4 regions of the Kitasatospora sp. CB02891 genome follow, and region 3 is predicted to be linked to each of the others. Evidence: riboswitches for the same ligand, from Rfam matches in the RefSeq annotation. Region 3 holds a riboswitch; each other region holds the start of a gene.

Region 1 (7,719 bases), on a different contig from region 3:
CCGGCCGCGCTGGACGTGGCCGGTTCGGTCGCCGCGGCCGTCAACCACCTGAAGGCCACCGGCTGCGAGCGCCCGGCGCTGGCCCCGCTGGTGATCGGCCCGGAGGCCGACCCGGAGCTGCTGGCCGCGGCCGCCGAGGAGACCGGCTGCCCGAGCGCCGCCCCGATCGGCGCCTACCCGACGGTGGCCCAGCTGATCGCCTCCAGCTACCTGGCGGCGCTCCCCGAGCCCACCCAGGAGCAGTTGGAGGCCGCCGAGGCCGCCGCCGCCGAGCAGCGCACCACGCCGGGGGCGCACGCGGCGCGCTGACGCGCCGTCCTATGGAACGCGACGGGCGGGAGCAGCGCATCGACGCGCTCCCGCCCGTCGCAGTCTCTCCCCTCCTGTCGGGAGGGGGAGCGCTCAGCCGGTGACGCGCCCGGTCCGCGGCGCGCTGTCGGTGAACTTCAGCGCGGGCAGCGCGACCTGACGGGGCGGGGTGGGCGCGGTCGCGGGGCTGGTGGCGGCGTTCCACGGCCCGGCCGCGAGCCCGGGGGCGGGTTTGCCGAGCGCGACGGCCGCCGACTGCCCGGCCTTGCGGAACAGGATCTGCTTGGGGGCGGGCGCGTCCGGGTCGAGCCACAGTTCGGGGCCGTCGCCGAACTCGCAGTCCAGCACTGCGATGTCGTCGGGCTTGCCGTCGGCGGTGGCCCGGAACGCCACGCCGGCCTTGCGGTGGCCGGTGAGTCGGCTGCGGCTCAGAGTGACCTGCTCGCCGTCGAGTTGGTGTTTGAGGGTGGCCACGGCGTAGTCGGACTGCCCGGCCGCGTCGATCAGCAGCCCGTCGAACACGGTGCCCTTGTCGCGGCCGAGCGCGTGGACGGCGATCCCGCCGGCGGCGTTGCCGTACAGCACCGAGGCGCGGTAGCCGAAGTCGTTCAGGTAGGCGCCGTGCTCGATGCCCCAGCCGCCGTTGTGGTAGGCGGCGAACCCGGTGACGGTGTGCGGGTGTTCGGAGTTCTGCCAGACGAAGATGCCGTCCTCCAGGTTGTTGTGCGCCAGGCAGTTCTCGAACGTCCACACCCCCTCGCTGTTCTCCGGCCACTCGTACCCGGACGCACCGGTGGCGCCCTGCACGCCGACGGCCACGCAGTCCCGGGCCGTGGAACCGGTGCCCGCTCCGAGGCTGAAGCCGGTCAGCCGGTAGCCGCGCGGGTTGGGCTCGTACACGGTGCGGGAGGCGACGCACCCCAGGTAGGCGATGTCGTCGGACGGGATCTGCGGGGTGCGGGTGTCGGTGGGGCCGTCCCACCAGTACGCGTCCTCCCAGGTCTGGTGGGAGATGCAGCCGCGGAAGGTGATGCCGTGGCTGTTGTGCGGCACGAACGCGTGGCTGCCGGCGTCGCGGACCACGACGCCCTCGACCACGGTGCCGCGCGAGGTGTCCAGCAGCATGTGGAAGTGCAGCCCGTACCGGCCGAGCACCGGCTCGGTGACGGGCTGCCCGTTCCAGCTCTCCTTCCCGGCGGCGCGCGGTCCGACCCGGCGCAGCGCGGCGTGCCGGAGGTCGGCCGGACGGCTGGACGTCAGGTGGACGTGCGCCCGGCCCTGTTCGGTGCCTTCGACCCGGACGTTGCGGGTCAGGTTGAGCACCTCCGCGCCGAACACCGCACCGCCGCCGGCGCTCACCCGCGGGTGGGCGTGCTGGAGCGGCGCGGTGAGGGTGACGGTCCGGCCGTCGACCCGTTGGACCGTCACCAGGTCGTAGGAGGTGGAGAAGTCCGCGGCGTCGGGCGGGGCAGTCGGGGTGACGGCGAGTTCGTCGCCCGCCTGCCAGCCCTCGGGGTCCGCGGCCAGTCGCACCGTGGTGTCGCCGGCCTTCAACTCGGCGGCGGCGCGCACCCAGGCGGTGCGGGGTGCGCCGTCCAGCCGGAGGTAGCCGCTGCCGGTGACCCACAGGCCGGTGTCGGTGTCGACGACGGTCATGCCGCCGCCCTGGAAGCGGTGTTCGTCGATGTCGGGGAAGCGCAGGATGTGGGTGTGCGCCGGGTCGGGCGTGAGGGCCAGGACGCCACGGACTTCGACGTTGCCCCCGCTCTCCAGCGTCAGCGAGCGGTCCTTGGCGAACACCAGCGAGCCGCCGGCGTCGATCAGCAGCGAGCCGACCCGGGCGTCGGCGTCCAGCACCACCTTGTCGGTGATCCGCACGGCACTCCCCGGCCCGGGCGCCCTGCCGCCCCACCCCTTGGCGTCCGACCACTTCCGTCCGCTCTCGTCCAGCGCCGCCGGGGCCGCCGTCGGCGGCGGGCCCGCCGCCGTCACCGCCGCCCCGGCCAGCGACTGCCGCAGCGCCGCTCCCCCGCCGACCGCCGTCACCGTCCCGACGGCCAGCCAGGTCAGCATCCGCCGCCGCCCCAGCAGCGGCCGCCGGTGCCGCCCGTTCTCCCACTGCTCCACGATGGCCGCCTCCCGAACACCCGCAGGGACTCCGAATCGTCGGGGGCAGCATAGGCGGCGGGCCGGACGGATATCGGCGACTTCGGGGACGGTTAAGCATTCTGACGTATCGTCATTCGTCAGTTCGACAGAAATGTCAGCGGACGGAATTTCACCACCCGTTGCCGACAGTCGGACAGAACGGTTCAAACCACCCGGCCGAGGCGATCGCAAATGCCCCCAAGATGAACAATTGCTCACGAAGCGGCATACCATCCCAAATCGGACACAAGATCACCAATTCCCTGACGGCGCAGCAGTTCTCGGAGCGCGCAGCGGATTTCGCCGGGAATCCCTTGATCGTTTTTTCGGGAGCAGCGGCAGCCGTCACGGAAATTTGCTAATCGTCCTTAAATCCGCTTAATCTCCTGCCCACGTTCGTGGACACACGGACCCAGCTCACCCGGAACGCCGAGTCCTGCCGCCGGGTGTGCCGGCTCATGCGAAACGCACCGCGGCAGGGGCGGGGGAACCAGGTAAGTCGCCCTGGGGCGGTCCTGACGGACCGGTCCGGGGCTAGGGGTGAAGCCGGGCGCACCGAGAGGTGCGCGCGGCCGGGCAACTCCAGCCCGAATCCGACAGCTCACCTCGCAGGCGTGGGAGAGGAACGCATCTTCATGCTGCCCGTCAGCGCCAAGCGCGCCCGCCGTCTGATCGCCACCACCGGTGTCGTGGGCATCGGCCTCACCGTCCCCGGCCTCGCGGCCGGCACCGCCTCCGCCGCGTCGGTGGCCACCTGGGACAAGGTCGCCCAGTGCGAGTCCAGCGGCAACTGGTCCATCAACACCGGCAACGGCTTCTACGGCGGCCTCCAGTTCACCGCCTCCACCTGGGCCGCCTTCGGCGGCACCGCGTTCGCCCCGCGCGCCGACCTGGCCACCAAGGACCAGCAGATCGCCGTCGCCGAGAAGGTGCTGGCCTCGCAGGGCCCCGGCGCCTGGCCGGTGTGCTCGGTCCAGGCCGGTCTGACCAAGGGCGGCGGCGCCCCGCAGGTCGACACCTCCGCGGGCTCCACCGCCGCCAAGCCGTCGCAGGACACCGCGCCGAAGCCGGCCCAGCCGCAGGTCCAGCAGGCCCCGAAGCAGACCCAGCCCCAGCAGCAGCGCCAGCAGGCCCAGCCGCAGGCCCAGCAGGCTCCCCAGGCCTCCGGCAGCTACACCGTGGTGGCGGGCGACTGGCTGTCCGCCATCGCCCAGCGCCAGAACGTCGAGGGCGGCTGGGAGAAGCTGTACGAGCTGAACCGCTCCGTCCTGGCCGAGGGCCCGGACATGATCTACCCGGGTCAGCAGCTGGCGCTCGGCAACGTCGCCGTCGCCCAGGCCCCGGCCAAGCAGTCCGCGCCGGCCGGCAAGTCCTCGTCCAACGGCTCGAACCGGAAGACCGACGCCCCGGCGCCGAGCACCCCGGCCCCGGCCAAGCCGAGCACCCCCGCGAAGCCCGCCGCCACCACCACGACCACCGCCACCACCACCGCCGCCGTCAAGGCGACCGGGTCGAAGGCCGCGGCGATCGACTTCGCGCTGTCCAAGGTCGGCCAGCCGTACATCTACGGCGGCACCGGCAACGGCGGCTGGGACTGCTCGGGCCTGACCCAGGCGGCGTTCCGCCAGGCCGGCATCAGCCTGCCGCGCGTCGCCGCGGACCAGGCCGACTACTCGACCCGGGTCTCGCTGAACAGCCTGCAGCCGGGCGACCTGCTGTTCTGGTCGAACAACGGCGCCAACTCGGGCGTCTACCACGTGGCGATCTACATCGGCGACGGCAAGTACGTCGAGGCCGCCAACCCGAAGTCCGGTGTGCGGACCGAGACCATCGCCAACTGGGCGCCGGACTTCGCCGGTCGGGTCTGACACCCGGAAGCCCCCGCCGCACGCACCGCACGGTGAACGCCGCTGCCCTCGGAGACCCTGGTCGGCTCCGGGGGCAGCGGCCTGTTCTCGGCCGGAAGCGGTGCCGAGACCGGGGAGCGGTGCGATGGCGAAGGTGACGATCACGCTGGAGGCGGACCTCGCGCTGGAGGTGATGATGCGCCTCGGGGTGAGCAGCCCGCAGGACGCGGTGGAGCTGCTGGTGCGCGACTGCCTGTCCACCGGTCGGCGCACCCGGGCGCGGACCGGCGGCAGCCGGGACGGCGAGCGGTTCGCCGGCCCGGCGCCGTCCGTCGAGGAGGGCTGAGCGACCCGGCGGGCGGGGCCGGTCGGCAACCCGTCAAATCCTGTTACTGTCAAGGAACTTACCGTCTAGTAAGTTCGCGGCCGAGTCCCTACCCTGGGCGGACCCCCACCCACCCAAGGGAGTTCGCCGATGGCACACCCCCTCGCCCGGGCCGCCCGCGCCGAGCATCTGCGCGACCGTGCGCCCGTCGAAGTCCTGCGCTCCGACGGCCGGGTCGTCGAAGCCCGCACCCCGCACCTGGTGCCGCCGCCGGACGCCGGCAGCCTCGCCGACCTGCCGTTCCGCAACGCCGAGCAGGCGCCGGACGCCGAGGTGCTGACCAGGCGCCGGCCGGACGGCGGCTGGCAGCAGGTGACGGCCCGGCAGTTCGCCGAGCAGGTGGCGGCGACCGCCCGCGGGCTGATCGCCGCCGGGGTCCGGGCCGGCGGGCGGATCGTCCTGATGTCGCGCACCCGCTACGAGTGGACGCTGCTGGACTTCGCGGCCTGGGCGGCCGGCGCGTCCGTGGTGCCGGTGTACCCGACCTCCGCGATCGAGCAGGCCGAGTGGATCCTCCGCGACTCCGGCGCGGTGCTGGCGGTCGCGGAGGACGCCGGCACCGCCGAGGTGCTGACGGTGGCGATCGCCCGCACCGGCGGCACGGTGCCGCTGTGGCGGCTGGACGAGGACGCCGTCGCCGCCCTCGGCGAGCTCGGCAGGACCGTCCCCGCCGGGGAGGTGGAGCGGCGCAGGAAGGGGCTCGGCCCGGACAGCGAGGCCACCCTGATCTACACCTCCGGCACCACCGGACGCCCCAAGGGCTGCCTGCTCACCCACGCCAACTTCCTCACCGAGGCGGCGAACTGCCACGCCCTGCTGGAGCCGGTGTTCACCGCCGCCACCGGCGAGACGCCGTCCACCCTGCTGTTCCTGCCGCTGGCCCACGTGCTGGGCCGGATGATCCAGGTGACCTGCGTCTTCGGCCGGATCCGGTTCGGCCACAGCCCGTCCCTGAAGCCCGACGAGCTCCGGCCCGACCTGGCCGCGTTCGGCGCGACCTTCCTGGTCGGCGTGCCCTATCTGTTCGAGAAGATCCACCAGTTGGGCCGGGCCGAGGCGCAGGCGAAGGGCGCGGTGCGGGTCTTCGACCGGGCGGCGGAGGTCGCGGTGCGCCACGCCCGCGCCGAACTGGCCGCGCTGGCCGGCGAGGGCGGCCCCGTGCCGCTGTCGCTGCGCCTCGCGCACCGCCTGTACGACGCGCTGGTGTACCGCCGGGTGCGGCAGGCGATGGGCGGCCGGATCCGGTACGCGATCAGCGGCGGCTCCTCGATCGACCCGGAGCTGCTGCTGTTCTTCGCCGGCGCGGGCGTGCTGGTGTACGAGGGCTACGGGCTGACCGAGACCACCGGCCCGTCCACCGTGAACCCGCCGCTGCGGCCCCGCCCGGGCACCGTCGGCCCGCCGGTGCCCGGCAGTGCGGTGCGGATCGCCGAGGACGGCGAGGTGTTCCTGAGCGGCGGCCAGGTCTTCGACGGCTACTACGAGTTGGGGGCGGAGCCGGCCGAGCGGGAGCAGTGGTTCGCCACCGGCGACCTGGGGCGACTCGACGAGGACGGCTACCTGACCGTCACCGGCCGCAAGAAGGAGATCCTGGTGACCTCCGGCGGCAAGAACGTCTCCCCCGGCCCGCTGGAGGACCGGCTGCGCGCCCACCCGCTGATCAGCCAGGCGCTGGTGGTCGGCAACGGCCGCCCGTACGTGGGCGCGCTGCTCACCCTGGACCCGGAGGCGGTGGAGCAGTTCCTGCGGCAGCAGCCGCCGACGCCCACCGCGAGGACCGTGGACGTGAGCAGCGCCGTCCCGGCCCACCCCGCCGTGCTGGCCTCGCTCGCCGAAGCGGTGCAGGCCGTCAACTCGACCGTCTCGCGCGCCGAGTCGATCCGCCGGGTGCGGGTGGTCGGCGGCGACTTCACCGAGGAACGCGGCCTGCTCACCCCGTCGCTGAAGGTCCGCCGGCAGGCCGTCAGCACCGCCTACCGGCGCGACATCGAGCAGCTCTACGGCTGAAACGCCGCCGCGGCCCCCGCTCCGCCATCGAGCGGGGGCCGCAAGCGCCGTGGAACACCCGTCAGTTGCGCGGACCCGACCCGGTGGAGCCGCGCATCACCAGCTCCGGCTGGAACATGAACTCGGAGCGCTGTCCCGGGTTTCCGCCGACCTCCTCCAGCAGGGCGTCGACGGCGGCGGTGGCCATCGCCTCGACCGGCTGGCGGACGGTGGTCAGCGGCGGTTCGGTGAACGCGATCAGCGGCGAGTCGTCGAACCCGACCACCGAGACGTCCTGCGGCACCGACAGGCCCCGTTGGCGCACCGCGCGGATCGCGCCGAGCGCCATCATGTCCGAGCCGCAGACGATCGCGGTGCAGCCCTTGTCGAGCAGCGCCTGGGCGGCGGCGTGCCCGCCCTCCACGCTGAACAGGGTGTGGTGGACCAGCTCCGCGGCCTCGTCGGCGGTGCGCCCGGTGAGCTGCTGGAGCGCGGCGGTGAAGCCCTCGATCTTGCGCAGCACGGGGACGAACCGCTTCTGGCCGACCGCCAACCCGATCCGGTCGTGGCCGAGTTCGACCAGGTGCTGGACGGCCATCCACATCGCGGCCCGGTCGTCCGGGGAGATGAACGGCGCGGCGATCTTCTCGCTGTAGCCGTTGATCAGCACGAACGGGACCTGGCGGCCCGACAGCTTGGCGTACCGGTCGTGGTCCGCGGTGGTGTCGGCGTGCAGTCCGGAGACGAACACGATGCCGGCCACGCCGCGTTCCACCAGCATCTCCACGAGTTCGTCCTCGGTGGAGCCGCCCGGGGTCTGGGTGCACAGCACCGGCGTGTAGCCGTGCCGGCTGAGCACCTGCTCGATGACCTGGGCGAGCGCCGGGAAGATCGGGTTGCTGAGCTCCGGGGTGATCAGGCCGATCAGCCCGGCGCTGCGCTGGCGCAGGCGGGTGGGTCGCTCGTAGCCGAGCACGTCCAGCGCGGCCAGCACCGTCTGCCGGGTGGTCGCGGAGACGCCCGCCTTACCGTTGAGAACGCGGC
Region 2 (7,719 bases), on a different contig from region 3:
GGCGTTGTCGATGCACACCGCCGCCCGGGCCGCCAACTCCTCGCCGAGCGCCAGGTCCGCCGCCGTGAACGCCTCCGGATTGGCCATCCGCGCGAACTCCACCCCGCCCAGCACCTGCCCGCGCGCCAGCAGCGGAACCATCAGGTACGAGTGCAGACCTGCGTCCAGGCTGGGCTGGACCCGCTCCGGATAGGTGACGATCCGCCGCAGCGCGAACTCGTCCACGTGCGGGACCAGCACCGACCGGCCGGTGCGCATCGCGTGCGCGTACAGGTGCGCGGAATGCGAGGCCTCGCCGATCTCGTCCGCCGCGCCCACCAACTTGGCGCGGCTGCCCTCGCCGTCGTCGGTGCGCTCGCCGATCGCCACTGCCCGCAGCAGCACCGAACCCGACTCGGGCACCGGCTCCGGGTCCTCGTCCGCCATCACCGCTTCGCGGATGTCGACCGTGACGAAGTCCGCGAACCGGGGGATCACCACGTCCACCAGCTCCTGTGCGGTGAGATGCAGGTCGAGCGTGGTGCCGATCCGGGTGGACGCCTCGTTCAGCAGGGCAAGCCGCTGCTGGGCGGTCTCGGCGGCCTCCAGCGCGCGCTGGCGCTGCTCGGCGGCGTCCCGCTCCCGGGTGTACAGCAGCGCGTTGTCGATCGACACCGCGGCCCGCCCCGACAGCTCGGCCGCCAGCGCCACGTCCGAATCGCCGTACCGGGGCGCGCTGTGCGAACGCAGGAACGTCGCGGTGCCGATCCCCGAACCGCGAGCGATCAGCGGCACCACCATGAACGACCGCACCCCCTGCTCCCGGATCGCGGCAGTGCGCATCGGATCGTCGGCGAACCACTCCATGGCCGGGTCGTCGGTGTCCGGCACCAGCACCGACCGACCGTGGGCCAGCGCCCACGCGAACGGGCTGCCCGGGTGATAGCGCTGCACCGCGCCGACCGCACCGGCCGCACCGACCGGGCCGATCGACCACATCCCACTGCCGGGCACGGTGTGGAACGCCAGCCGGCGCAGCACCGCCGACCCGTCGGACCGGTCCGGCAGCCCGACGGCCTCGCCGCGGACCAAGGACTCCAGCACCTCCACCACCACGGTGTCGGCCAGCCGCGGCGTCGCCGTCTCGGCCAGCTCACGGGCGGTGGTGGCCAGATCCAGGGTGGTGCCGATCTGGGCGGACGCGTCGTTCAGCAGCGCCAGCCGCTGCTGGGCGGCCTCCGCGGCGATCTCCGCCTCGAAACGGTCGGTGATGTCCACGACCGTCACGCAGACGCCGAGCACCTTGCCGTCCGGCTGGTCCAGCCGGAAACACGCCACCGACCAGGCGTGCTCGCGATCCGGGTCGGCCGGCGTCCAGCCGTGCGTGCGGGCGTCCAGCACCGACTCGCCGTCGGCCAGCACCCGGGCCATCATCGCCTCGACCTGCTGCCCGTCGATGCTCGGCAGCACCTCGGTCAGCCGCCGCCTGATGCTCTGCCGGCGCGGCACCCCGTTGAACCCGGCCAGCGCGTCGTTCAACCGGACGAACCGCAATTCGGTGTCGAACACCGCCATGCCGACGGGGGACTGGGTGAAGAAACCGTCCAGAATGGCCAGGTCGGAGGCCAGCCTGCGCACCGAACTGACGTCGGAGGCCACCGCCAGCACCATCGGGGCGCCGTCCGGGCCGACGATCGGATAGGTCCGGAACTCCAGCCGCACCAGGTGCCCGTCCTGGTGTCGGACCGGAAAGACCCCCGAGAACGGCTTCCCGCTGAGGATCCGGGAGAACAGCTCCAGCACCTCCGGGCGCCGGTCCGCCCCCACCAGCAGGTCCGCGGCGCGCGCGCCCACCGCCTGCTCGGCGGGAAAACCGAGCAACGTCTCCGCGTCCGGACTCCAGTGCAGGATCCGGCCGTCGGCCGCGACCAGCGCCGTCGCCACCGGGATGGCCAGCAGGCCGTCCGGCAGTTGCGCACCGCCCTCCGCGATGGGAGAGGTGGGGCGGGTCCGCTGATTGCCCTGCTTGTCGGTGTCCATCTGGCCACCTGCCGTTCCGGGGGCGGGTACCGCCCTGCCATCGTCGCACGCCGGGCCGCCCGCGCCCAGACGGGTGTGCGCCCGCTATCGTGGGTCGGATGTGCACCCGTCGGACCGACCTCCGGGCGGCGCCCGATGGCGCGTAGGCCCCCCGCCCCTCTGAGCCCGCTGCCCCAGCGCGAGGGCATCGACCCCGTCCACGTACGCCTGCCGCTCGACGGCGGGTGGCCGACCGTCCGGGCCTACCTGGAGGAGCGCTACGGCACCGCCGCGGGCCCCGGGCGGATCGCGGTGATGCTCGACGCCGGAGAATTCGTCGGCCCCGACGGACCGGTCACCGCCGACGAGCCCTACCGGCCCGGCGGCCACGTCTGGTTCCACCGGGAGCCCGGGCCGCCCGAACCCGTGGTGCCGTTCCCGGTCGAGGTGCTGTACCGCGACGAGCGGATCGTGGTCGCGGACAAGCCGCACTACCTGGCCACCACACCGCGCGGCCGCCACGCCACCGAGACCGCGCTCGCCAGGCTGCGCCGCGACCTCGACCTGCCCCGGCTCAGCCCCGCGCACCGCCTGGACCGCCTCACCGCGGGCGTGGTGCTGTTCGTCGCCGACCCCGCCCGCCGGGGCGCCTACCAGGGACTGTTCGAACGGCGGGAGGCCGTCAAGACGTACGAGGCGATCGCCGCGCACGACCCGGCGGTGACCCTGCCGACCACGGTGCGCAACCGACTGGTCAAGGACCACGGCCGACTGGACGCCTACGAAGTCCCGGGCGAGCCCAACGCGGAGAGCCGGGTCGAGCTGCTGGAGGCCCGCGACGGCCTCGGCCGCTACCGGCTCGCCCCGCGCACCGGCCGGACCCACCAGCTGCGGGTGCACATGAACGGGCTGGGCCTGCCGATCCTCGGCGACCCGATCTACCCCGCGCTGCTGCCCGAACAGGACTCGGAGGACTACCGGCGCCCGCTCCAACTGCTGGCGCGCTCGCTGGAGTTCACCGACCCCGTGGACGGCACGCCGCGGCGCTTCGTCAGCGGACGGGTGCTGGCGGCATGGGCGGATCCGGTCGGCTGGCGGGGCTGACGGACCCTCGGGCCGACGGTCTGCGCCTCCTTGTGCGCAGTGTATTGACGGACAGTCTAATAACTTCTACCTTCGCGGCAGTGGCACCATCCCACCCTCGACTCCGCCCCACCGCGAAGGAGCCGGCATGCCGCCCCAGCCCGCCGTCACCCCCGGCGCCCCCGACCGCGAGCGCACCGCCCCGGACCGGGAACGCACCGCCGAACGCCTGCTCGCCTCCTCCGCGAAGCTCTCGTTCAACCCGCTCAAGGACGTCGACTGGGACGCCGACCCCGTCCCCGGCGCCTACTACTGCCCGCCCCGCCACCTCTCCCTCTACGGCACCGACCTGTGGGAGCGGATGACCGAGGGCGAGCGCATCGAACTCTCCAAGCACGAGGTCGCCTCGGTCGCCAGCGTCGGCATCTGGTTCGAGGAGATCCTCATGCAGATGCTGCTGCGGCACGCCTTCGACCGGGACCCCACCAGCAACCACGTCCAGTACGCGCTCACCGAGATCGCCGACGAATGCCGGCACTCGATCATGTTCGCCCGCATGATCGAAAAGATGGGCGCCCCCGCGTACGGCGCCGGATTCGTCGCCCACAACCTCGGCCGGCTGTTCAAGGCGATCTCCACCCACAGCCAGACCTTCGGCGGCACCATGTACGTCGAAGAGATCCTGGACGCGTTCCAGCGCGAAATGATGAACGACGACAGCCTCCAGCCGCTCACCCGGCAGGTCTCCCGGATCCACGTCATCGAGGAGGCCCGACACATCAGCTACGCCCGCGAGGAACTCGTCCGCAAGCGGCTCGGGTTCCTGCAGCGCCGGTGGGAGCAGCTGTTCCTCGGAGTGGTCATCTACTTCGCCACCACCGCGCTGATCCACCCCCGGGTCTACGCCGCCGTCGGCCTCGACCCGAAGGTCGGCAGGGCCGTCGCCCGGGCCAACCCCCACTGGCGCAGCACCAAGATCGAGATGGCCCAGAAGGTGATCGGGGTTCTGGACCGCGCCGGACTGGTCGGCGCCGCCAACCGCTGGCTGCTGCGCGCCGCCGGAGTGATCGCCTGAGCGGGAGTGGGTGGGCACCGGGGACGGGCGACGGCCTCGTCAGGGATTCCGTCGGGGGAGCACCGCGGCGGCCTGCACCGCGGTGGCCTGCACCGCGCCGGGCCGCCGCCCCGAAGTGACGGCGGCCCGGCCGGGCAGTCCTCAGCCCAGGTTCAGCACCTGGCCCGGCCGGATCAGGTCCGGGTTCTCGCCCAGCACCTGCTTGTTGGCGTTGTAGAGCTCGGTCCAGCCGCCGTCCAGCTCGTGGGTGCGGGCGATCTTCGCCAGCGTGTCACCCGGGCCGACGGTGTACGGCTGGGCGGCCGGGGTGCCGGCCGCCGGGGTGTCGGCGGCCGACGGGCTGCTGGTGGGCGGCGTGGACGTGCTCGGCTGCTGCGTGCCGACCGCCTGGCTCGGGTCGGTGTTCGGGGCGGTCGGCGAGGTGGTCGGTGCGGGCGACTGGTTGCCGCCGGTTCCGTTTCCGCCTCCGGTCTCGCCCTGGCCCTGGTCCTGCCCCTGGCCGTTGCCCGTGCCGTTGTTGCTGTTGCCGTTCTCCGTGCCGTTCCCGTTCCCGTGCTCGCTTCCGTTGCCGTTCTTGCCGTCGGAGGGCGTGGTGGGGTTCGGGCTCGGGGCGGTGCTCGGGTCGGTCGGCGGTGCCGGGACGACCGGGGTGGCCGGAGTGGTCGGGACCTGCGCGTCCGGAGTGGTGGTCGGGGACGGTGCAGCGGTCGGCGGCTGCGGGTGCGTCAGCTGCATGTAGCGCTCGTACAGGCTCTGGTGGCTGGTCCAGAACCAGCCGCCGTTCTTCTGGTACCAGTACACGTGGGACACCGGGTCGTAGCCGGGCAGGCCGGAGAAGATCGGGGCGGCGTTCGGGGCGGCGACGGTGCCGTCCGAGGCGGTGTTGGCGGCTGCCGCGCCGCGGGCACCGCGCAGCGCACCCGACTCGTCCGCCGAGTCGTTGGTGTCCACCACGCCGGGGGCGCTGGCCACGCGCAGGTCCGACGAGTCGGCGCACGAGGCCCACGGCTGCGGGCCCTCGGTGGCCAGGATGCGTTCGGCGACCGCGATCTGCTGGCTGCGGGTGGCGCCGTTGGGCAGCTGGGCGTACTGAGTGCCGCCGTAGTCGACCCAGCGCTGGGCGGTGATCTGGAGACCGCCGTACATGCCGTCGCCCGAGTCGAGACTCCAGTTGCCGCCGCTCTCGCAGTCGGCGACCCGGTCCCAGACCGCGCTGGGCGCGGCCTGTGCACCCGTCGCGGTGAGCAGTGGCAGTGCGATGCCGACACCGACGACGCCGGCCGCGGCGATGGCCCGCTCGGCGGCTTTCTCCGCCTGGCTCTGCTTGCGGTGACGCCCGGAACCCGTGAAGAGCATGCTCGATCCTCTCCGCACGCCTGCGAGGTGAGCTGTCGGGTTCGGACCCGGAGGGAGGCCCGGCCGCCGTCTGCCGGTCGGAGCCGGTTCGGGCGACTTCACCCCTAGCCGTGGGGGACGGCGACGTACCTGGTTCCCCCGTCCCCGCCCAGGGTTGTGGTGATCGACCCGGCAACGCGGCGGGCAGGGTTCGGCGTTGCCGCGTGCGGGGCCCGGCGGTGCGGGCCGGACCGAGCCTATTCACTCGAACGGAGCAATCACAAGCTCATCGCGCCGGCATCACGGGCGAGTCACGCCGGTCCGGCCGGGTTCGGACGCGGAGTGCCCGGGCGCGGGCGGGGAGGCGTGGCGGCCGTGCGTGGGCGACCGGTTGGCGGGAGTTCGGAGGCGGGGGAGCGGTCTGATCTGGTGGTCGGGGGATGGGTGGTCGGGGAGCGGTCTGATCGGGCGGTCAGGGGATGGGTGGTCGAGGGGTGGGTGATCGGGCGGTAGGGGGTGGGGTGATCGGATGCGAAAGTCTGACCGATCGGTGGGATTGGAGATCGGGTGGAGGGGAAGGCGGGCGTCCGGGCTCCGGTCGATGAATTTGGCTGAACGTCAACTTGCCTGAGAAACATGGCAGTTGAGGTGAACCAGGGCATTGCCGACCTTGCGGATAAATCATGCGACAGCCCGTTCGGGGGCTCCCTACCATCACGGTGATCGCTGTTCCCCGACCCGCTGTGGAGGTGCCCGTGGCTGCGCTGATTCCCGAAGTGCTCCGGGTGGAGCGCCAGTTCGCCCGTCTGTTCGTCGCCCAGTCGCTGTCCGTACTGGGGGACAGGGTGTCGTTCGTGGCGCTGCCGTTCGCGGTGCTGTCGATCGGCGGGTCAGCTGCCGATGTCGGCCTGGTGGCGGCGGCGGGCTTGCTGCCGATGCTGGTGTTCACGCTGGCCGGCGGCGTGTGGGCGGACCGGATACCGAGACAGCGGATCATGCTGGTCTCCGATCTGGTGCGGTGCGTGGTCCAGACGGCTGTTGCAGTGCTGTTGCTCACCGGGACGGCCCGGGTCGGGGTGCTGGCGGCGCTGATGGTGGTGTTCGGTGTGGCGGACGCTTTCTTCCTGCCCGCCTCCACGGGGCTGCTGCCGCTGCTGGTGCCCAGTGAACGGCTGGGCGAGGCCAATGCGCTGCGCGGGTTCGTCCACTCGGCGGGGCTGGTGGTCGGCCCGGTGCTGGCCGGCGCGCTGGTTGCCGTCGCGGGCCCCGGCGGCGCCCTGCTGGCGGACGCCGCGAGCTTCGCCGCCAGTGCCGCAGTGCTGGCGAGGCTCGGCGCGGTGGGCGGGAGGGCCGTCGCGGAGCGGGCCGAGCGACTCGGGTTCCTGGCCGAACTCCGGGTCGGCTGGCAGCAGGTGCGTCAGCGGTCCTGGGTGTGGTCGAGCATGCTCGTGATCGCGGTCTACCACGTGGTGGTGCTGCCCTCGGTGTTCGTGCTCGGTCCGGTGCTGGCGGATCGCGAGTGGGGCGGGGCCGGTGCCTGGGCCGCGGTGGTCACCGCCTTCGGCCTCGGTGCGATCGTCGGCGACGTGTGTGCCTACCGCCTCAAACCGGCCCGTCCGATGGCGGTGGCGGCCGTCGCGATGGTGGTTGCCTCCTGTCAGGCGCTGATCATCGGATCCGGCGCTCCGGTCGTGGTGATCGCTCTGCTGGAGGCGTGCACCGGAGTCGGCGTCTCCCTGTTCTTCGTGCTGTGGGAGACGTCACTCCAGGTGCACATACCCGAGCAGATGCTGTCCCGGGTCAGCTCCTACGACCACCTGACCGCGGAGGCGCTGATGCCGCTCGGCCTGGTGCTCGCAGGCCCGCTCTCCGACGGGATCGGCGTGCACCGGGCGCTGTTCGGCATGACCGCGCTGGCACTGCCGGCCGGCCTCGTCCTGCTCGCCCTGCCGGCGGTTCGGGGACTGCCTGCACGGCCGGCGACCATCCCTGCATCCACTAATCCATAAAAGATTGGAATATGATCGCCGATGTGCCCCCGCTCGATCGACGCCCGCGGAGCACCGCTCCACGCACCACGTCCCACGTACCACCCGGGAGTCCCCCATGTCCGTCCAGGCCCAGCCCCCACTGCCGCCCCCGGCAGCCACGCCGAGCGCCGCGGCGCGCACCACCCCGGGCGGCCGGCCCGGGGGCCGGCCGATCCGACTCGGGCTGCGCGCCAACCT
Region 3 (7,719 bases):
TTCTGAAAGCGCTTGCAGGGCCTGGCTCTCCGCTGCCACCATCGCCGAATGATCGACTACGACATCCTGATCGTCGGCGGCGTCGGCGTGGACACCATCGTCCGGGTGGACCGCCTGGAGATCCCGCCCGGCCGCGACTCGGTGCACGTCCCCCCGGTGCGCGACTACCCGGCGCACACCGGCAACGGCGTCGCGCTGGCCTGCCACACGCTGGGCCTGCGCACCAAGCTCGCCGACTTCCTCGGCGAGGACCCGCAGGGCGCCCTGGTGCTGTCCGAGTACGCCCGCCGCGGCCTGGACTTCAGCCACCTGCCCGCCCCCGCCGGCACCCCGCGCAGCGTCAACCTGGTGGACGCCGACGGCCTGCGGTTCTCCTTCTACGACGGCCGCCACCCGGCGGACGCCCGGCTGCCGCGCGAGTTCTGGCTGCCGCTGCTGGAGCGCTCGAAGCACGTCCACCTGTCGATCACCGGCGTCAACCGGGACATGTACCCGGACGTCGAGCGGCTGGGCCGCCCCAGCTCCACCGACCTGCACGCCTGGGACGGCGAGAACGAGCACCACCGCTTCTACGCACTCCGCTCGGACGTGGTGTTCCTGTCCGCGGCCGGCCTCGACAACCGCCCGGAGGCGGCGATGCGGTCGATCCTGGCCCACGGCCGGGCCGAGCTGGTGGTGGCCACCGCGGGCGCCCACGGCGCGTTCCTGCTCACCCGCGAGGACGACGCGCCCCGGCACTTCCCGGCGGTGGACCCGGGCGCGCCGATCGTCGACAGCAACGGCGCGGGCGACGCGTTCGTCTCCGGCTTCCTGCACCACCGGCTGGCGGGCCGCCCGGTCGAGGAGTGCATGCGCGCGGGCGCGGCGGCCGGCGCGTTCGCCTGCACCACGGCGGGCACCCACACCGCGTTCCTGGACGCGGCGGGCCTGGAGCGGGCGCTGGCCTGAGAGCTCAGGACCGCAGGGTGGCCACCTCGGCCTCCCAGCTCTTGGTGAACTCGGCGACGCCGAGGCCGAGTTCGGACCGGAAGGCACGCTCCAGACCGCCGCTGCCGTTCTGCCCGACGGCCCGGTAGAGCGCCACCAGCCGCTGCGGCCCGTACCGGCGGGCGATCAGGTCGCAGGCCAGCCAGGACTGCTCGTAGGCCTGGGCGATGCCGGCCGAACCGGCGGTGAAGGCGTCGTCGGTGGGCAGCCCGGCGGGCATCCGTCCGGCCCGGACGTCCCGGGCGAGTTCGGGGGCGATCTGCCGGACGGTCCGCCCGGTGCCCTGGTAGCCGGTGTAGTCGGCGACGCCCTCGGACAGCCACAGCGGGGTCCACGACCTGGTGTCGGCCCGGGTCGCGACGTGGGTGGCCTCGTGGGTCACCACCACCCGCCGGCCGAGCTCGCTGAGCTGCCGGTACGCCTCGGGGTTGACCACGATTCGGTCGGCGGGGGTGTGCGTCGGCGCGCCGCCGACCGCCAGGGTGACCGCCGCTATCCCCTGGTAGGCGTCCGCCGAGACGTCCATCCGACGGGCGAACTGCTGGACGGTGAGCGGCAGTTCGAGCAGCAGCCGGCCGGGCTTCCAGGCGCCCCAGACGGCCTCGACAGTGGGCATCGCGCGGTCGGCGAGGGCGGCCAGGTCGGCCAGTTCGGCGCCCTCGCCGAGGCCCAGCACCAGGCTGTGCTGCCCGGTCGCGGTCCGGACGGCGCCCAGGTCCCAGGGCGCCACCGCGCCGGTCGGCACCTCCCTGAGCACCCGCCAGCCGGCCGGCTCCCGCCGGAGTTCGACCTGCCGTTCCAGCAGCGCCGGGTAGTCGTCCACGCCGGCGATCCGGTAGCCGAGTTCGGCGCCGACGGTCAGCCGGTCGGCGCCGGGCGCGGGTTCGGCGAACGTGGTCAGCCGCAGCGTGTACTCGGTGAAGCGGATCGCCGCGGTGCGGGTGAGCACGTCCCGGTCGGCCTCCTCGGCGCCCACCGCCGTCGGCAGCCCGCCGGGGTCGCGCCGCAGGATCGCGCTCGCCCGCCGCGCCAGCACCTGCGTGACGGCCTCCCGGACCCCGGACGGCGCGCCCGGCGCGGGCGGGGCGGCGGCCGGCGCGACGGGCCCGGCCGGGAGCACCCGGGGCAGCGACAGCTGGGCGGCGCACCCGGCGGCGACCAGCAGCGCGGCCCGCCGGGACAGCGAGGCCCCGGCCTGTCGCGGGGCTTCCGGCGGCAGGTCGGTGACCAGGGGCTCGTGCTGGTTCAGACCCGCACCACCGAGTTGACCGGCATCGCGCTGACGCTCTCGTAGCGGACCCGGGCGCCGGGGTGGGGCGCGTGCACGACGACCCCGCCGCCGGCGTACATGCCGACGTGGTGCCTGTCCTTGAAGAAGATCACCAGGTCTCCGGGCCGGGCTTCGGCGAGGCTCACCCGCCGACCGGCCGAGGCCTGTCCCTGCGAGGTCCGCGGCAGGGTCACTCCGGCCTGCCGCCACGCCCAGTACATCAGACCGGAGCAGTCGAACGTGGTCGGGCCGGTGGATCCGTACACGTACGGGGAGCCGATCTTCGAGACGGCGGCGTTCAGCGCGGCCGCGGCGCGGTCGGACGCGGGGGGCAGGTCGCCGAGGTCGAGCCGGTCGGTGCCGCGGGTGGCGCGGTCCTGGGCGTCCCGGGCGTCGTCGTCGGCCAGCCGGACCCGCTCGGCGGCGCTGAGGCCGCCCAGCAGCCGCTGCGCCCGGGCGAGCCGGCTGTGGACCTCGTCCTTGGCGGCGGCCAGGCGCTGCCGGGCCTGTTCCAGTTCGTCGAGCTTGGCGGTGGCCTCCTGGCGCCGCTGGTCCAGTCGGCGCTGCCGTTCGTGCAGCTCGCGCAGGGTCTCGTTCTGCCGCTCGGTGGCCTGGCCGAGGGCGCGGGCGCCGGCCAGGTAGGACGCCGGGTCCTGGTCGAGCATCAGCCGCAGGGTGGGGTCGAGGCCCTGGGTGCGGTACTGGGCGGCGACCACCGCCCCGAGGTCGCCGCGCAGCCGGTTGAGGTCGTCCTGCCCGGCCGCGACCTGGCTCTGCAGGGCGCCGGCCTCGCGCTGCAGCCTCCGCTGCTGCTCCTGGGCCGCGTTGTACTTCTCGTTCGCCTGCTCGGCCTCCTCGTACAGCTGGTCGACCTGCGCCTTGACGTCGGCGCGGTCGGGCGGGTCGGTCGGCGCGGCGCCGGCCGGGGCGACGCCGAGGTGGAGGACGCCGGTCGCGGCGGCGGTGAGCGCCAGGGCGCGGGCGAGGCGCTGGACACCGGGCAGTGGGGGGCGACGGTGCACGGACACGTGCGACGACTCCGTTCCTGCGGCCGGCCTCCGCCGCCGCCCGCCGGTCGGGCGGCCGTCCGCACGGGGGGCCGGGCCAGAGGTTAGCGAGTCGGAAGGATCCAGTCCAAACCCTGACAACCTCGAATATTCGACCGCGAATCGGACACCGGAACGAGTGCGGCCCGGCACCCCCTGTGCGGGGTGCCGGGCCGGGCGCTCGAAGGAGCCGTCAGATCCGGACGATCTTGGTGATCGGCATCACGGTGGCGGACTCGTAGCGGACCTGCGCGCCGGTGTGCGGGGCGTGCACGATCTGCCCGTTGCCGACGTACATGCCGACGTGGTGCTGGTCGCCGTAGTAGATGATCAGGTCACCCGGTCGGGCGTTGGCGATGTTGGTGCCGATGTTGGTGCCGGCGCCCGCCTGGGCCTGCGAGGTGCGCGGGATCGACACACCCGCTTGGGCGTACGCCCACTGCATCAGACCGGAGCAGTCGAAGGTGCTCGGGCCGGCCGCGCCGTAGGAGTACCAGCTGCCCAGCTTGGACAGCGCGGCGCTCATCGCGGCGCCCGCGTAGCCGGCCGGGGCCTGCACCGGGGCGGCGAGGCCGGTCCGGGCGGTGTCGCGGGAGGCCCGCTCGGCCTGGCTGCGGGAGGCGTCGGCGGCCTTGGCCTCGGCCGCGGCGAGCTCGTCGCGCTCCTTCTGGGTGAGCGTGTTGAGCAGGTCCTGCGCCTTGGCCAGCTTGGCCTGGACGTCCTCCTTGTCGGCCTGGAGGGCCTTCGTGGTGGTGTCCAGCTCGGCGAGCTTCTGCTCGGCCTCCTTGCGCTGCCCGTCCAGCTTGGCCTGCTCGGCCTTGAAGCTCTTCAGCAGGTCCGCCTGGGTGGCGCCGACCGTGTTGAGCGTGCCGGCCTGCCCGAGGAAGGCGTCCGGGCTGCTGGAGAGCATCAGCTGCATGGTCTGCGAGATGCCGCCGTTGCGGTACTGCTCGGCGGCGATGTTGGCCAGGCTGTCCTGAACGGTGGTCACCTGGTCCTGCTGGCGGGCCAGCTGGTCCTGCAACTGGGTGACCTGCTTCTGCAGGTTCTGCTGCTTCTCGACGGAGGCGTTGAGCGCCTCGGTCTTCACCTCGGCCTGCTCGTTGAGCTGGTCGACCTGCTGCTTGACCTGGTCCTTGGTGGGCGCCGGGTCGGCGTGCGCGCCGGTCTGCGCGGAGAGCGCGACGGCGGTGGCGGCAGCGGCAGTGAGAATCGAGACCCGGGCACGGCCGACGGGCTTGGGACGGCGATGGGACGCCACGAAGGCGGACTCCTTCTTCCTCACACCGCCTACCGGGTGAGCTGACGGGTTCGGGCCGGAAGAGATGCCCTACAGCGCTTCACCGACCGCTGTCGCGGCCGGCCCGGCGCCGATTCACCCCGGGGGAACGTGGTTCCCCGGCTCCGTTCGACAGCACCCCCGCAGGGGTATCCCCGTCGGCGGACCTCGTTCTGACGATCCGCCCGCTGCGTCACGGACTCGGCGGCGACCCCCACCGTCGCCCCCCTTGGGCGATCGACTCTGCGGCGGTCGAACCAAGACCCTAGTAACCGATCCGTGATCGGTTCAAATCCTTGTCCGAAAAAAATCTGAATCTGAGTCAATTTCGATTACGGAAATGACCGAACGTAAGGGATTCGTTGCACAGTGCGCAGCATTTCCCTTCGTTCCATCGAAAAACACAACGCCCGGACGTGTTCGAGATCACAGTGGAATCTCGACCCGTCCGGGCGTGTCACGGCGCGTCAGTTGTCGCCCTCTGGGGCGTATGTCCGGATTGTCGGACCGTCAGACCCGGCGGATGGTGAGGATCGGCAGGGTGTCCGCGGCCATCAGCTTCACCACGTCGCCGGTGCGCGGCGCGTGCACCACCATGCCGTTGCCGACGTACATGCCCACGTGGTGCGCGTCGTTGTAGTAGACCACCAGGTCACCGGGCTGCGCGTTGTGCCAGTCCTTGCCCACGTTGGTGCCCACGCCGGCCTGCGACTGCGAGGTGCGCGGCAGCGAGACGCCGGCCTGCGCGTACGCCCACACCATCAGGCCGGAGCAGTCGAAGGTGCTCGAGCCGGTCGCGCCCCACACGTAGGCCGAGCCGCGCTTGTCGAGCGCCCGCTGCACCGCGACGCCGGCGTAGCCGGCGGCCTTCGGCAGGCTGCCCAGGTCGACCCGGTCGGCGCCGCGCGAGGCTGCGCCGCCGCCGCGCAGGATCGCGGCCCGGTCGGTGGCGGAGAGCTGGCTGAGCAGCTTCTGCGCCTCCTGGAGCTTGCTCTGCACGTCGTTCTTGGCGTCGTTGAGCGCCTGGGTGGAGCTGTCCAGCTCGGCCAGGACGGTCGCCGCCTCCTGCTTCTGCTGGTCCAGCCGGCGCTGCTGGTCCTCCAGCGACTTCAGCGTGGCGGCCTGGGTGCTGGCCGCCTGGTCGAAGGAGGACGCCTGGTCCAGGTACTTGTCCGGGTCGGAGGAGAGCATCAGCTGCATCGACGGGTCGATGCCCGCGTGCCGGTACTGGTCGCCGGCCACCGCCGCCAGCCCGGAGGCCAGCTCGGTCAGCTGCTCCTGGCCGCGGGCCACCTGGTCCTGCAGCTGGTCGGCCTGCTTGCGCAGCTGGTCGGCCTTCTCCTTGGCGCCGTTGTACTTCTCGGCGGCCTGCTCCTGCTCCTCCAGCAGCTTGTCGACCTGCGCCTTGACCTCGTCCTTGTTCGGCTGGGCCGGCGCGGCGTGCGCACTCACCTGGGCCGACAGGGCGACCGCGGTCGCGGCGGCAGCGGTCAGCACGGTCACCCGGGCGCGACTCGGCTGCTTGGGACGGCGGTGGGAGGCCACGGCGGTGCTCCTTCTTCCTGCTGGACTCACCCGATCAGGCGATAGTCCGGAATATAGGTTTGACGCCAGACCCTAGTGAAGTCCCTACCCCCGCGTCCACTCCCGGGGGGCTCCCGAATCGGCTTCTCCGCCCCCTTTCACGACACCGACACACTCCGGACGCTTCAACGCCGCTGACCGCCCGTCAACTCGATCAGCTGCGCGACAGCCGGTTCAGCAGCAGCACCGAGGCCACCGGGCGGGCGCCGGCCTTGCGCACCCCGTCCGCGACCTCCTTGTCGGCGGAGACCACCACCACCGGTCGGCCCTGCGGCTCGGCCCGCACCATGCGGCGGATCAGCTCGTCCGCGGTCTCCCCGGTCCGGCTGAACCGGACCCGCACACCGCGCGGCGGAGCCATGATCACCGGCACGTCCAGGTCCTGGCCGTCGAACACGCAGGTCACCTCGGCCTGGGTCCGCTGGGCCAGCATCGCCAGGCCGCCCAGCAGCCTCAGCCGCTGCTGCTCCAGCGGCAGTTGCGGATAGCCGGTCTTGGTCACGTTGTAGCCGTCCACCACCAGGTGGACCTGCGGGATGGCCAGCAGTTGGTCCAGCAGCGCCGGATCGTCCTCGGCCAGGCCGCGCCGGGCCACGTCGTGCGGCGAGGCCGAGCCGGGCTCCACCGCCTCCACCAGGTCGGCCGGGCGCAGCGCCGTCACCGGCAGTGCCAACTCCCGCTGCAGGCCCTGCGCGGACTGCAGCACGGTGTCCAGCAGCAGCCGCAGCCGCATGTCCTCGACGCTGCGGCCCTCCCGGGCGGTGCGCCGCCCGGTCTCCACCGCGGACTCCAGCTCGGACACCCGGTGCCGCAGCCGGCGGGCCTCCACCTCGGCGGCGCCGCGCTCGGCCGCGGCGGCGGCCCGGGCGGCCTCCAGCTCGGCGGCCAGGCGGCGGCTCTCGGCCTGTGCCCGGCGGGTGTCGGCCTCCAGCGAGCGGACCTTCTTGCGCAGCGAGTCGGCCTCCCGGCGCACCCCCTCGGACTCGGCGCGGTGCCGGTCCAGCTCGGCGCGGGCGGCGGCGCGGGCCTCGGCGAGCTCCTCCTGGAGCTTCTCGACCGTCCGGGCGGCCTCCGCGGCGACGCCCTCGGCGTCCACCCGCTCGGCCTGCTCGCCGGCCTCCTCGACCAGCCGGGCCCAGCCGGTGGGCCGCACCAGGTAGGCGGCGGCCGCCACGTCCATCGGGTCGGCGGCGGCCGGCACGGTGCCCGCCTCCAGCGCGCGCACCAGGTCGGGCTGACCGAGCCGCAGCCGCTCGGCTATCCGCACCCGGAACGCCGGGTCGGACTCCAGCGCGGCGGCCAGCGCGGTCGCCGCGTACTTGGCCCGCCGGGCGGCGGTGAACTTCGCGTAGGGGCGCAGCGCGGCGGGCAGCTCGCCGGGCGCGATGCCGCCGAGCGCGTCGGACGCGATGCCCACCACCCGGCGCCGCACGCCCTCGGGCAGCGCCCGACCGGCCGTCTCGCCGTTGCCGTCCTCGGCGCCCGGTGCGGTCTCGGCGGCCTCGACGGGCCCAGCGTCCTGGGTCTGTCGGACCGGAGCGGGCGCGGTCCCG
Region 4 (7,719 bases), on a different contig from region 3:
TCCGGGCGCTGGACGTCGAGGAGCGCTTCGCCGCGTACGAGCGGGTGCCGGGCGTGGCGCCGGACGGCGGCTGGGGCCCGGAGCGGGCGCTGCTGGTCGGGGTGTCCACGGACGGCGCGCGCCGGCTGCTGGAGCAGGGCCTGATGCGGCGCAGCTACCGCAACCTGGCGGAGCTGACCGCTCGGGGTCTGCCGATGCCGGACGAACTCGCCGGGGAGTTCGAGGAGTTCGAGGAGGCGGTGGCGCAGGCCGCGATCGACCTGTGCGGCGAGTGGACGGTGCCGGGGCTGGCCCGGCTGCTGCTGGAGGAGTTCCCGGAGCTGGCCCCCGAGGTGTACTGAGGATTCCGGCCCGTCGGGTCCGCCGCTCGGAGGACCCGGGGATCGTCCTGGTGATCCATCAGCCGCGGCCGTCCGGACGATCCGCGGGGCGGGGCCGCCGGGCCGGGGTGGAGCCATGGACATCGTGACTCCCGCCGGCGCCGCCGCGGCCGGCCTGCGCCCGTCGTTCCGGCGGGTCGCCGCCCTGGCCGCCGCGTTCTGGTCGGCCGGCTTCGCCCTGGTGCACCTGTACTGGCTGCTGGGCGGCCGGGCCGGGCTGCCGGGCGGCCTGTCGGTGCTGGACAACACGCCGCTGCTGGTGACCGACGTCGTCACGACACCGCTCGCGGCCCTGGCGCTGGTGCGGCCGTGGGGCAGGCGGCTGCCGGCCCGCGGGCTGCTGCGGGCCGCGCGGGGCACGGCGGTGGTGCTGATCGTGCACGCCGCGCCGTCCGTGCCGGACTGGGCGGCGCCGGCGGCGGAGGGTCACCGCCCGGTGGCGGAGCCGGCCGCGACGGCCCGCTTCGCGACGCTGCTGTACGAGCCGTTCTTCCTGGCCGGCGGGGTGCTGTTCGGGTGCACGGTGTTCGGCCGCCGACTCCTGCCGGGAGACGACGGCCGTCGGTGAGCGCGGGAGTTACGGCTGCAGGCCGAGCTGCTGGAGCCAGGGCAGCGGGTCGACCGGGGCGCCGCCGCCGGGGCGGACCTCCAGGTGCAGGTGCGGGCCGGTGACGTTGCCGGTGGCGCCGACCGCGCCGAGCACGGCGCCGGGGGCGACCGGGCCGGAGGCGGTGACGATCCGGGAGAGGTGGCAGTACCAGAGTTCGGTGCCGTCGGGGAGGGTCTGGATGACCCGGTAGCCGTAGGGGCCGGACCAGCCCGCCGAGGTGACGGTGCCTCCGGCGACGGCGGCGACGGGGGTGCCGGTGCGGGCGGCGAAGTCCAGGCCGGTGTGCAGGTGCGCCCAGTGCGAGCCGGCCTGGGCGAAGTGCGCGGTCAGCTGGTAGCCGGCCACCGGCAGGGTGTGCGCGTCCCGTTCGGCCTCGGCCTGCTGGGCGGCGCGCTTGGCCTCGGCGTCCTGGGCGGCGGCGAGCCGGGCGGATTCGTCGGCGGAGGTGCGCTGGCCGTCGGCCTGCTGCTGGATGCGGGCGGCGAGGGCGAGGCCGGGGTCGGCGGCGAGCAGTCCGTCGGAGACCTCGTCGGCGGCGGTGACGGGCACCGGGGCGGCGGCCTGCGCGGGGGCGAGTCCGGTGGCGCTGAGCGCGGCGGTCATCGCGGTGACGCCCAGCAGGGGCGCGCCGGCGCGGGACTGGCGGGGCAGCCGGTGCCGGGCGGCTTCCGGCTCGACCGGGTGGTCGAGCAGCTGGGTGCCGGTGCTCTCGGTGTAGGTCGACGCCACGGGGGCGTGCTCCTTCCTTCCCTGCCGCCGACCGGGTTAGCTGACGGGTTCGGAGGTGGAAGGTCTCCTACGGTCGGGCCCAGGGCCGTCCCGATTCACCCCGGTGGAACGTGGTTCCCCGGCTCCTGGGACGCCCCGAAAGGCGTGCCCAAGTGGATTAGGCGTGGCGCACGGTGCCGCATGGTTACGGCGTTGCCGACCGCGCTGCGTTATCAAACGTTAATCCTATGGACCCCATGATTCCAAGCTCCTCCCGGGAGACGGTGAAGATTTCCTGACGCCCTATGGGCGATTTATGACGATTCACCAGGCCGTACCTGACGGATGGTGACCGCACGGTTGAGTATCCGTACTCACGCCCCGCCCCCGGGCCGGCGCGACCCTGATGCCATGACCGCAACCGTGCCGCACCGGACCACCGCCGCCTACTTCCTGCAGGCCGCCGCCTCCTTCGCGCTGGCCGCCATCGCCCTCACCATCGGGATCGCCTACCTGCCGGTGAGCGCCTGGATGCGCGCCTTCCTGGCCGTCGGCGTGCTGTACGTGATCACTTCCGCGTTCACGCTGGCCAAGGTGGTCCGGGACCGCCAGGAGGAGGGCGCGATCACCAGCCGGGTGGACCAGGCCCGGCTGGAGAAGCTGCTCGCCGAGCACGACCCGTTCAAGGTGGAGAACATCTGACGACCCGGCCGGCCGCCCCCGCTTGACGGCTAAGGCTATTAGCCTTAGCTTTATGGCTATCGGCAGTCGGCCGGGCCTCCAGTGCCCGGCGCACCGCACCCGCCGCCCAGGAGGCCCACCATGAACAGCACCCTCGGCACCACCCGGTACCTCGACGTCACCGGCGGCCGGATCGCCTACGACGACACCCCCGGCGACGGCGTCCCGGTGGTCCTGCTGCCCGGCATGCTCGACAAGCGCGCCGCCTACCGGCACCTCGTCCCGCTGCTGACCGCCGCCGGACACCGGGTGATCACCATGGACCTGCGCGGCCTCGGCGAGTCCTCCACCGGCTTCACCGACCACTCCCCGGCCGCGATCGCCGAGGACCTGGTCGCCCTGCTCGACCACCTCGACCTGCGCGGCGCCGTCCTGGCCGGCAGCTCGTACACCGGCGCCACGGTGGTCCGCGCGGCCGGACTCGCCCCCGGGCGCACCGCCGGGGTGGTGCTGATCGACGCCTTCATCGAGAACCTCCCGCTGAACGGCTTCCAGAAGGCGATGTTCGGGCTGGCCGCCCCGCTGGTCTCCGCGTTCCCGGGCCTGTGGAGCGCGCTGCAGAAGTTCTACTACCCGACCGAGCGACCCGCCGACTTCGACGCCTACCGGGCCGGCCTCGCCGAGATGCTGCGCGAGCCCGCCCGCAAGGCAGCGCTGCGCGGCTACCTCAAGGGCGACTCCGCGCCGGTCGGCTGGTGCGAGGCCGTCGAGGTCCCCGCGCTGGTACTGATGGGCAGCAAGGACCCCGACTTCCCGGACCCCGGGCTGATCGCCGACCGGCAGGCCGCCGCGCTGCGCGGCCGTAAGGTGATGATCGAGAACGCCGGCCACTACCCGATGGCCAGCCACCCGCAGGCGGTCGCCGACGCCCTGCTCCCCTTCCTGAACGAGGTCGCCCGCTGATGGCCCGCGCCGGACTCTCCCCCACCGCGGTGGTGGACCACGCCCTCGACCTGATCGACGCCCAGGGCGCCGAGACGCTCACCCTGGCCGCCGTCGCCGCCAGGGCCGGGGTCGCCACCCCCTCGCTGTACAAGCACGTCGCCGGGGGCCTGCCCGAACTGCGCCGCCTGGTCGCCGTCCGCACCCTCGACGACCTCACCGACCACCTGGCCGCCGCCGTCCTCGGCCACTCCCGCGACGAGGCGGTCGCCGCCCTGCTCACCGCGTACGCCGGGTACGCCACCGGGTTCCCGCGGCGCTACGCCGCACTGCCGCAGGCCCCCGACCCCGATCCGGAGCTCACCGCGGCCGGCGAGCGGCTGGTGAACGTGCTGTTCGCCGTCCTGCGCGGGTACGGCCTGGAGGGGTCCGAGGCGGTGCACGCCGCGCGCACGCTGCGTGCCGTGGCCCACGGGTACGCCTCGTTGACCACGGCGGGGGCGTTCCAGCTCGCCGAGGGCCGGGACGTGACGCTGGAGCGGCTGATCGGGGTCGTGGTCGACGGCCTCGCCGACTGGCCGGGCGGGCGGACGGCGTGACCTGAGGGGGGTCGGGCGCGTTCTACCCGGTATGAAGAAGCGCAGCCTGCTCGCCTTTGCCTCGCTCGCCGTCGGCGTGGTCGCCTCGCTCACCGCGCCCAGCGCGGCGCACGCCACCCACGAGCACGCGGGCGGCACCACCCCGCACACCGACACCCTCTCCGCCCCGGACCGGCCGCTCGCCGAGAACGTCCAGGAGGACGGCACACCCGCCTGACAGCAGCCCCACCTGCGCACACGCCCCCCGTGCGCGCCCCTCCACACCTTTTCGCAACCGGTCCACCACCGTTCTGTCACCACCGGTGCGTAACACTGTCCTTCGGTCGGGAAGTCATACCGCGTAGAGAACTTCCACGGTGTGACCGACAAGCACGGAGGACAGCGCAATGTCGCAGGCGACTCAGCACACCCGCACGGGACTGATCCCGGCCCCGCGGACCGCCCCGGACGGGTCGGCGCCCGTCGCGCGGGCCGTCGAGCCCGGGCCGGAGCGGTGGGGGGCGGTGCTGGCCCGCTGCTCCGCGGTGGCCCGGGGGCTGCGCTCGCTGCGGCCGGTGGCGGCGAAGGAGCAGCCGTCGTACGGCGAGGTCGACGGCCAGTAGTCGTCGCCCGTCGAATGTGACGGAGCGTGAACTCCGGTCGGTCAATGGCATGTTGTCTTCCGGCCATCGACCGGTCGACTTTCGGACATCCGGCCCTGCCGGTTCTGTCCGATATTGGCGCGCTCTGAACAGCAATGCTTCGATCAGTTCATACGGAAGTAGGAAGTCCACCCTAGAATTCGCGCGTGACGACCACTCAATGGTGCTTGGCAGCAGCCGCATTGCTCGCTCTTCTCGCTCTCGCGGCCACCGCTCGGTCCCGCGCCGTCACCCGAACCCTGCGCGGCCGGCTGGCCGACGCCGAGGACGAACTCGCCGCCGCCCGTGACCGGCTGGCCGCCGAGCTGGCGGACCGTCAGGCCGGTGCCGAATCGGTTCTGCGCGAGCAGGAGATGAACGCGGCCACCCACCGCGCCTTTCTCAGCGTGGCCCGCCGCATCCTGGTGATGGCGCACGACCAGCAGGCCGGTCTGGACGAGATGGAGCGCACCCACGACGACCCGGTGCTGCTCGAAGGCCTGCTGCGCGCCGACCACGCGGCCGCCCAGCAGGCCCGACTCGCCCAGACCCTGGCGGTGCTCTGCGGCTCCCGTGCGGGCCGGCACTGGCCGGAGCCGGTCTCGCTGGAGGACGTGGTGCGCGGCGCCCAGTCGCGCATCCTGCCGTTCCAGCGGGTGGTCGTGCACAGCCGGGTCGACACCGCCGTCCTCGGCGCCGCGGCGGAGGCGCTGATCCACGCGGTGGCCGAACTGCTCGACAACGCCACCCGCTACTCGCCGCCCAGCTCGCAGGTCTACGTCACGCTGATGCCGGTCCACAACGGCGCGGTGATCGAGATCGACGACTGCGGCGTCGGCATGACCGAGATGACGGTCGCCAAGGCGGGCGCGGCGCTGTCCGGCGGCGGCTCGCTGGAGGTGTCCCGGATCGGCGAGGTCCCGCAGCTGGGCCTGGCCGCGGTGGGCCGGCTCGCCGAGCAGTACGGCTTCCGGGTCACCATCAACTCCGCGCCCTCGCCGTACGGCGGTGTGCGGGTGGTCGTGCTGCTGCCGTCCGCCCTGCTCACCGATCCGCTGTCGGTGCCCGTGAGCCTCCCGCGCACCGAGCCGACGCCGGCCGCGGCCGCCGCGGTCTCCCGTCCGGCCGTCGTCGCCGCGGACCCCGGCCGGCCGTCCGTTCCCACGCAGGGCGGCGCCCTGCCGCGGCGGGTCAACCGCCGCAGCAGCGCCCAGCAGCAGACCGAGTCCCGGGCCGAGGAGCAGCCCGCGCCACCGCCGCGCTGTGCGCGCGAGGCGCAGACGTTCATGTCGCTGTTCCAGGCCGGGACCGCCAGCGGCCGTTCGGCCGCCCAGCAGGACCGGCGGTCCGACCAGGACCGCCACGACGAATTCCCCGCTTCCCCCCAACTTCCCCGGCGCGCAGGAGAATCCCATGACCGCAACCCCTGATCTCGGCTGGCTGCTGACCGACATCGTCGCCGTTCCAGAGGTCCAGCACGCCGTCGTGGTGTCCAACGACGGCCTGGAGATGGGCCGCAGCCCGAAGATCGGCCGGGACGACGCCGAGCGGCTGGCCGCCGCCTGCTCCGGACTGCAGTCGCTGTCCCGGGGCGTGGCGCAGGGCTTCGGCGACGGCCCGACCCGGCAGATCATCATCGAGTTCGGCGGCGGATACCTGTTCGTGGTCGCCGCCGGCGCCGGGACCCACCTGGCGGTGCTGGCCACCGAGGCCGTGGACGCGGGCCTGGTGGCCTACCAGATGCAGACGCTGGTCGAGCGGATCGGCAGCCACCTGACCGCGGCACCGCGGCAGGAGCACGCCACCGCCGGGGACGTGCGGTGAGGCGGGGGCCGGTTCGGCCTTACGTGATCACCGGCGGCCGCAGTCGGGCCAGCCGGAACGTGCTGGAGTTCGAGAGCCTGGTGCGGACCGTGCCGGGGGCCGCGGTCGACCGCACGGCCTTGAACCGCGAACAGCAGGCGATCCTCGGGCTCTGCCGGGAACTGCTGTCGATAGCCGAGGTGGCCGCCCACCTCGGCCTGCCGATCAGTGTGCTGAAGGTGCTGGTCGGCGATCTCTTGGACCTCGGGGCCGTGCAGGTCCTGCCGCCGGTGCGGCAGGCCGAGCAGGTCCCGCTCGCACTGCTCGAGGAGGTGCTGGTTGGCCTCCGTCAGCTCCGTTGAGCCGACCTATCTGCCGTCCACCGTCCAGGGGGCGGTCAAGATCCTGGTCACCGGCCCGTTCGGGGTCGGCAAGACCACGCTGGTCGGTGCGCTGAGCGAGATCGCTCCGCTGCGCACCGAGGAGACCATGACCGCGGCCGGCGCCGGGGTGGACGACCTGACGGGCCGTCCGCAGAAGACCACCACCACGGTGGCGCTGGACTTCGGGCGGATCACCCTCAACCAGCACCTGGCGCTGTACCTGTTCGGCACGCCCGGCCAGCAGCGGTTCTGGCCGCTGTGGGAGGACCTGTCGCGCGGCGCGCTGGGCGCGATCGCGCTGGTGGACTCCCGGCGGATCGAGGAGTCCTTCGACATCCTCGGCCTGCTGGAGGAGCACCGCATCCCGTTCGCGGTGGCGGTCAACGTCTTCCCCGACACCCCCGCCTACCCGGACGAGGAACTGCGGGCCGCCCTCGACCTGCTGCCCGACGTCCCGATCCTGGCCTGCGACGTCCGTGACCAGGACGCCGCGCACCAGCTGCTGGTCGACTTCGTCGACCACCTGCGGGCCGCCGCCGAGGAGCTCTCATGACCGTCCCCGACCACCGGGCGGCCACCGGCTGCCCGTACACCGGCTCCCAGGGCTCCGCGCTCTACGGGGCGGCGGTCGCCGAGAACCCGCACAGCCTGTACGCCCGGCTGCGCGCGCAGCACGGCCCGGTCGCGCCGATCGAGCTGGAGCCCGGCGTCGAGGCCTGGCTGGTCCTCGGCTACCAGGAGCTGCTCGAACTGACCCGCAACGAGCAGCTGTTCTCCAAGGACTCGCGGCGCTGGCGGGTGCAGCGGGAGGGCCGGCTGCGGGTCGACTCGCACCTGATCCCGATGACCATGTGGCGCCCCACCCTGCAGAGCATGGACGGCGCCGCCCACCACCGGCTGTCCACCGCGATCGCCGACACGCTGGCGAAGATCGACCACCAGCAGCTGCGCGAGACCACCGAGGAGGCCGCGCTCGCGCTGATCGAGAGCTGG

Evidence for each region. A riboswitch is a leader RNA that binds a small molecule or an ion and turns the genes downstream of it on or off. The one in region 3 is predicted to bind cyclic di-AMP.
Region 1: it holds a riboswitch for cyclic di-AMP, as region 3 does, so the genes downstream of both, CG736_RS38605 (transglycosylase family protein) here and CG736_RS10920 (C40 family peptidase) in region 3, are expected to answer to the same signal.
Region 2: it holds a riboswitch for cyclic di-AMP, as region 3 does, so the genes downstream of both, CG736_RS33570 (transglycosylase family protein) here and CG736_RS10920 (C40 family peptidase) in region 3, are expected to answer to the same signal.
Region 4: it holds a riboswitch for cyclic di-AMP, as region 3 does, so the genes downstream of both, CG736_RS27910 (M23 family metallopeptidase) here and CG736_RS10920 (C40 family peptidase) in region 3, are expected to answer to the same signal.

What each region holds. Positions count from the first base shown of each region.
Region 1 is NZ_NNBO01000006.1:9,089-16,807, forward strand. Features, by position in the region: gene CG736_RS15155 (hypothetical protein) at 1-309, shown strand, start outside; gene CG736_RS15160 (hypothetical protein) at 403-2,436, opposite strand; cyclic di-AMP (ydaO/yuaA leader) riboswitch at 2,914-3,085, shown strand; gene CG736_RS38605 (transglycosylase family protein) at 3,072-4,325, shown strand; gene CG736_RS15170 (hypothetical protein) at 4,450-4,650, shown strand; gene CG736_RS15175 (long-chain fatty acid--CoA ligase) at 4,780-6,696, shown strand; gene CG736_RS15180 (LacI family DNA-binding transcriptional regulator) at 6,758-7,719, opposite strand, start outside.
Region 2 is NZ_NNBO01000022.1:87,920-95,638, forward strand. Features, by position in the region: gene CG736_RS33555 (SpoIIE family protein phosphatase) at 1-2,019, opposite strand, end outside; gene CG736_RS33560 (pseudouridine synthase) at 2,155-3,102, shown strand; gene CG736_RS33565 (diiron oxygenase) at 3,230-4,156, shown strand; gene CG736_RS33570 (transglycosylase family protein) at 4,298-5,512, opposite strand; cyclic di-AMP (ydaO/yuaA leader) riboswitch at 5,516-5,684, opposite strand; gene CG736_RS33575 (MFS transporter) at 6,247-7,500, shown strand; gene CG736_RS33580 (MFS transporter) at 7,598-7,719, shown strand, end outside.
Region 3 is NZ_NNBO01000003.1:478,182-485,900, reverse strand. Features, by position in the region: gene CG736_RS10935 (carbohydrate kinase family protein) at 49-948, shown strand; gene CG736_RS10930 (hypothetical protein) at 953-2,107, opposite strand; gene CG736_RS10925 (NlpC/P60 family protein) at 2,233-3,285, opposite strand; gene CG736_RS10920 (C40 family peptidase) at 3,497-4,564, opposite strand; cyclic di-AMP (ydaO/yuaA leader) riboswitch at 4,575-4,730, opposite strand; gene CG736_RS10915 (C40 family peptidase) at 5,093-6,127, opposite strand; gene CG736_RS10910 (NYN domain-containing protein) at 6,321-7,719, opposite strand, start outside.
Region 4 is NZ_NNBO01000015.1:21,380-29,098, forward strand. Features, by position in the region: gene CG736_RS27900 (hypothetical protein) at 1-341, shown strand, start outside; gene CG736_RS27905 (DUF3995 domain-containing protein) at 457-948, shown strand; gene CG736_RS27910 (M23 family metallopeptidase) at 958-1,719, opposite strand; cyclic di-AMP (ydaO/yuaA leader) riboswitch at 1,730-1,893, opposite strand; gene CG736_RS27915 (YiaA/YiaB family inner membrane protein) at 2,110-2,400, shown strand; gene CG736_RS27920 (alpha/beta fold hydrolase) at 2,521-3,342, shown strand; gene CG736_RS27925 (TetR-like C-terminal domain-containing protein) at 3,342-3,920, shown strand; gene CG736_RS27930 (hypothetical protein) at 3,952-4,137, shown strand; gene CG736_RS27935 (hypothetical protein) at 4,307-4,522, shown strand; gene CG736_RS27940 (sensor histidine kinase KdpD) at 4,708-5,970, shown strand; gene CG736_RS27945 (roadblock/LC7 domain-containing protein) at 5,954-6,364, shown strand; gene CG736_RS27950 (DUF742 domain-containing protein) at 6,388-6,705, shown strand; gene CG736_RS27955 (ATP/GTP-binding protein) at 6,683-7,279, shown strand; gene CG736_RS38060 (cytochrome P450) at 7,276-7,719, shown strand, end outside.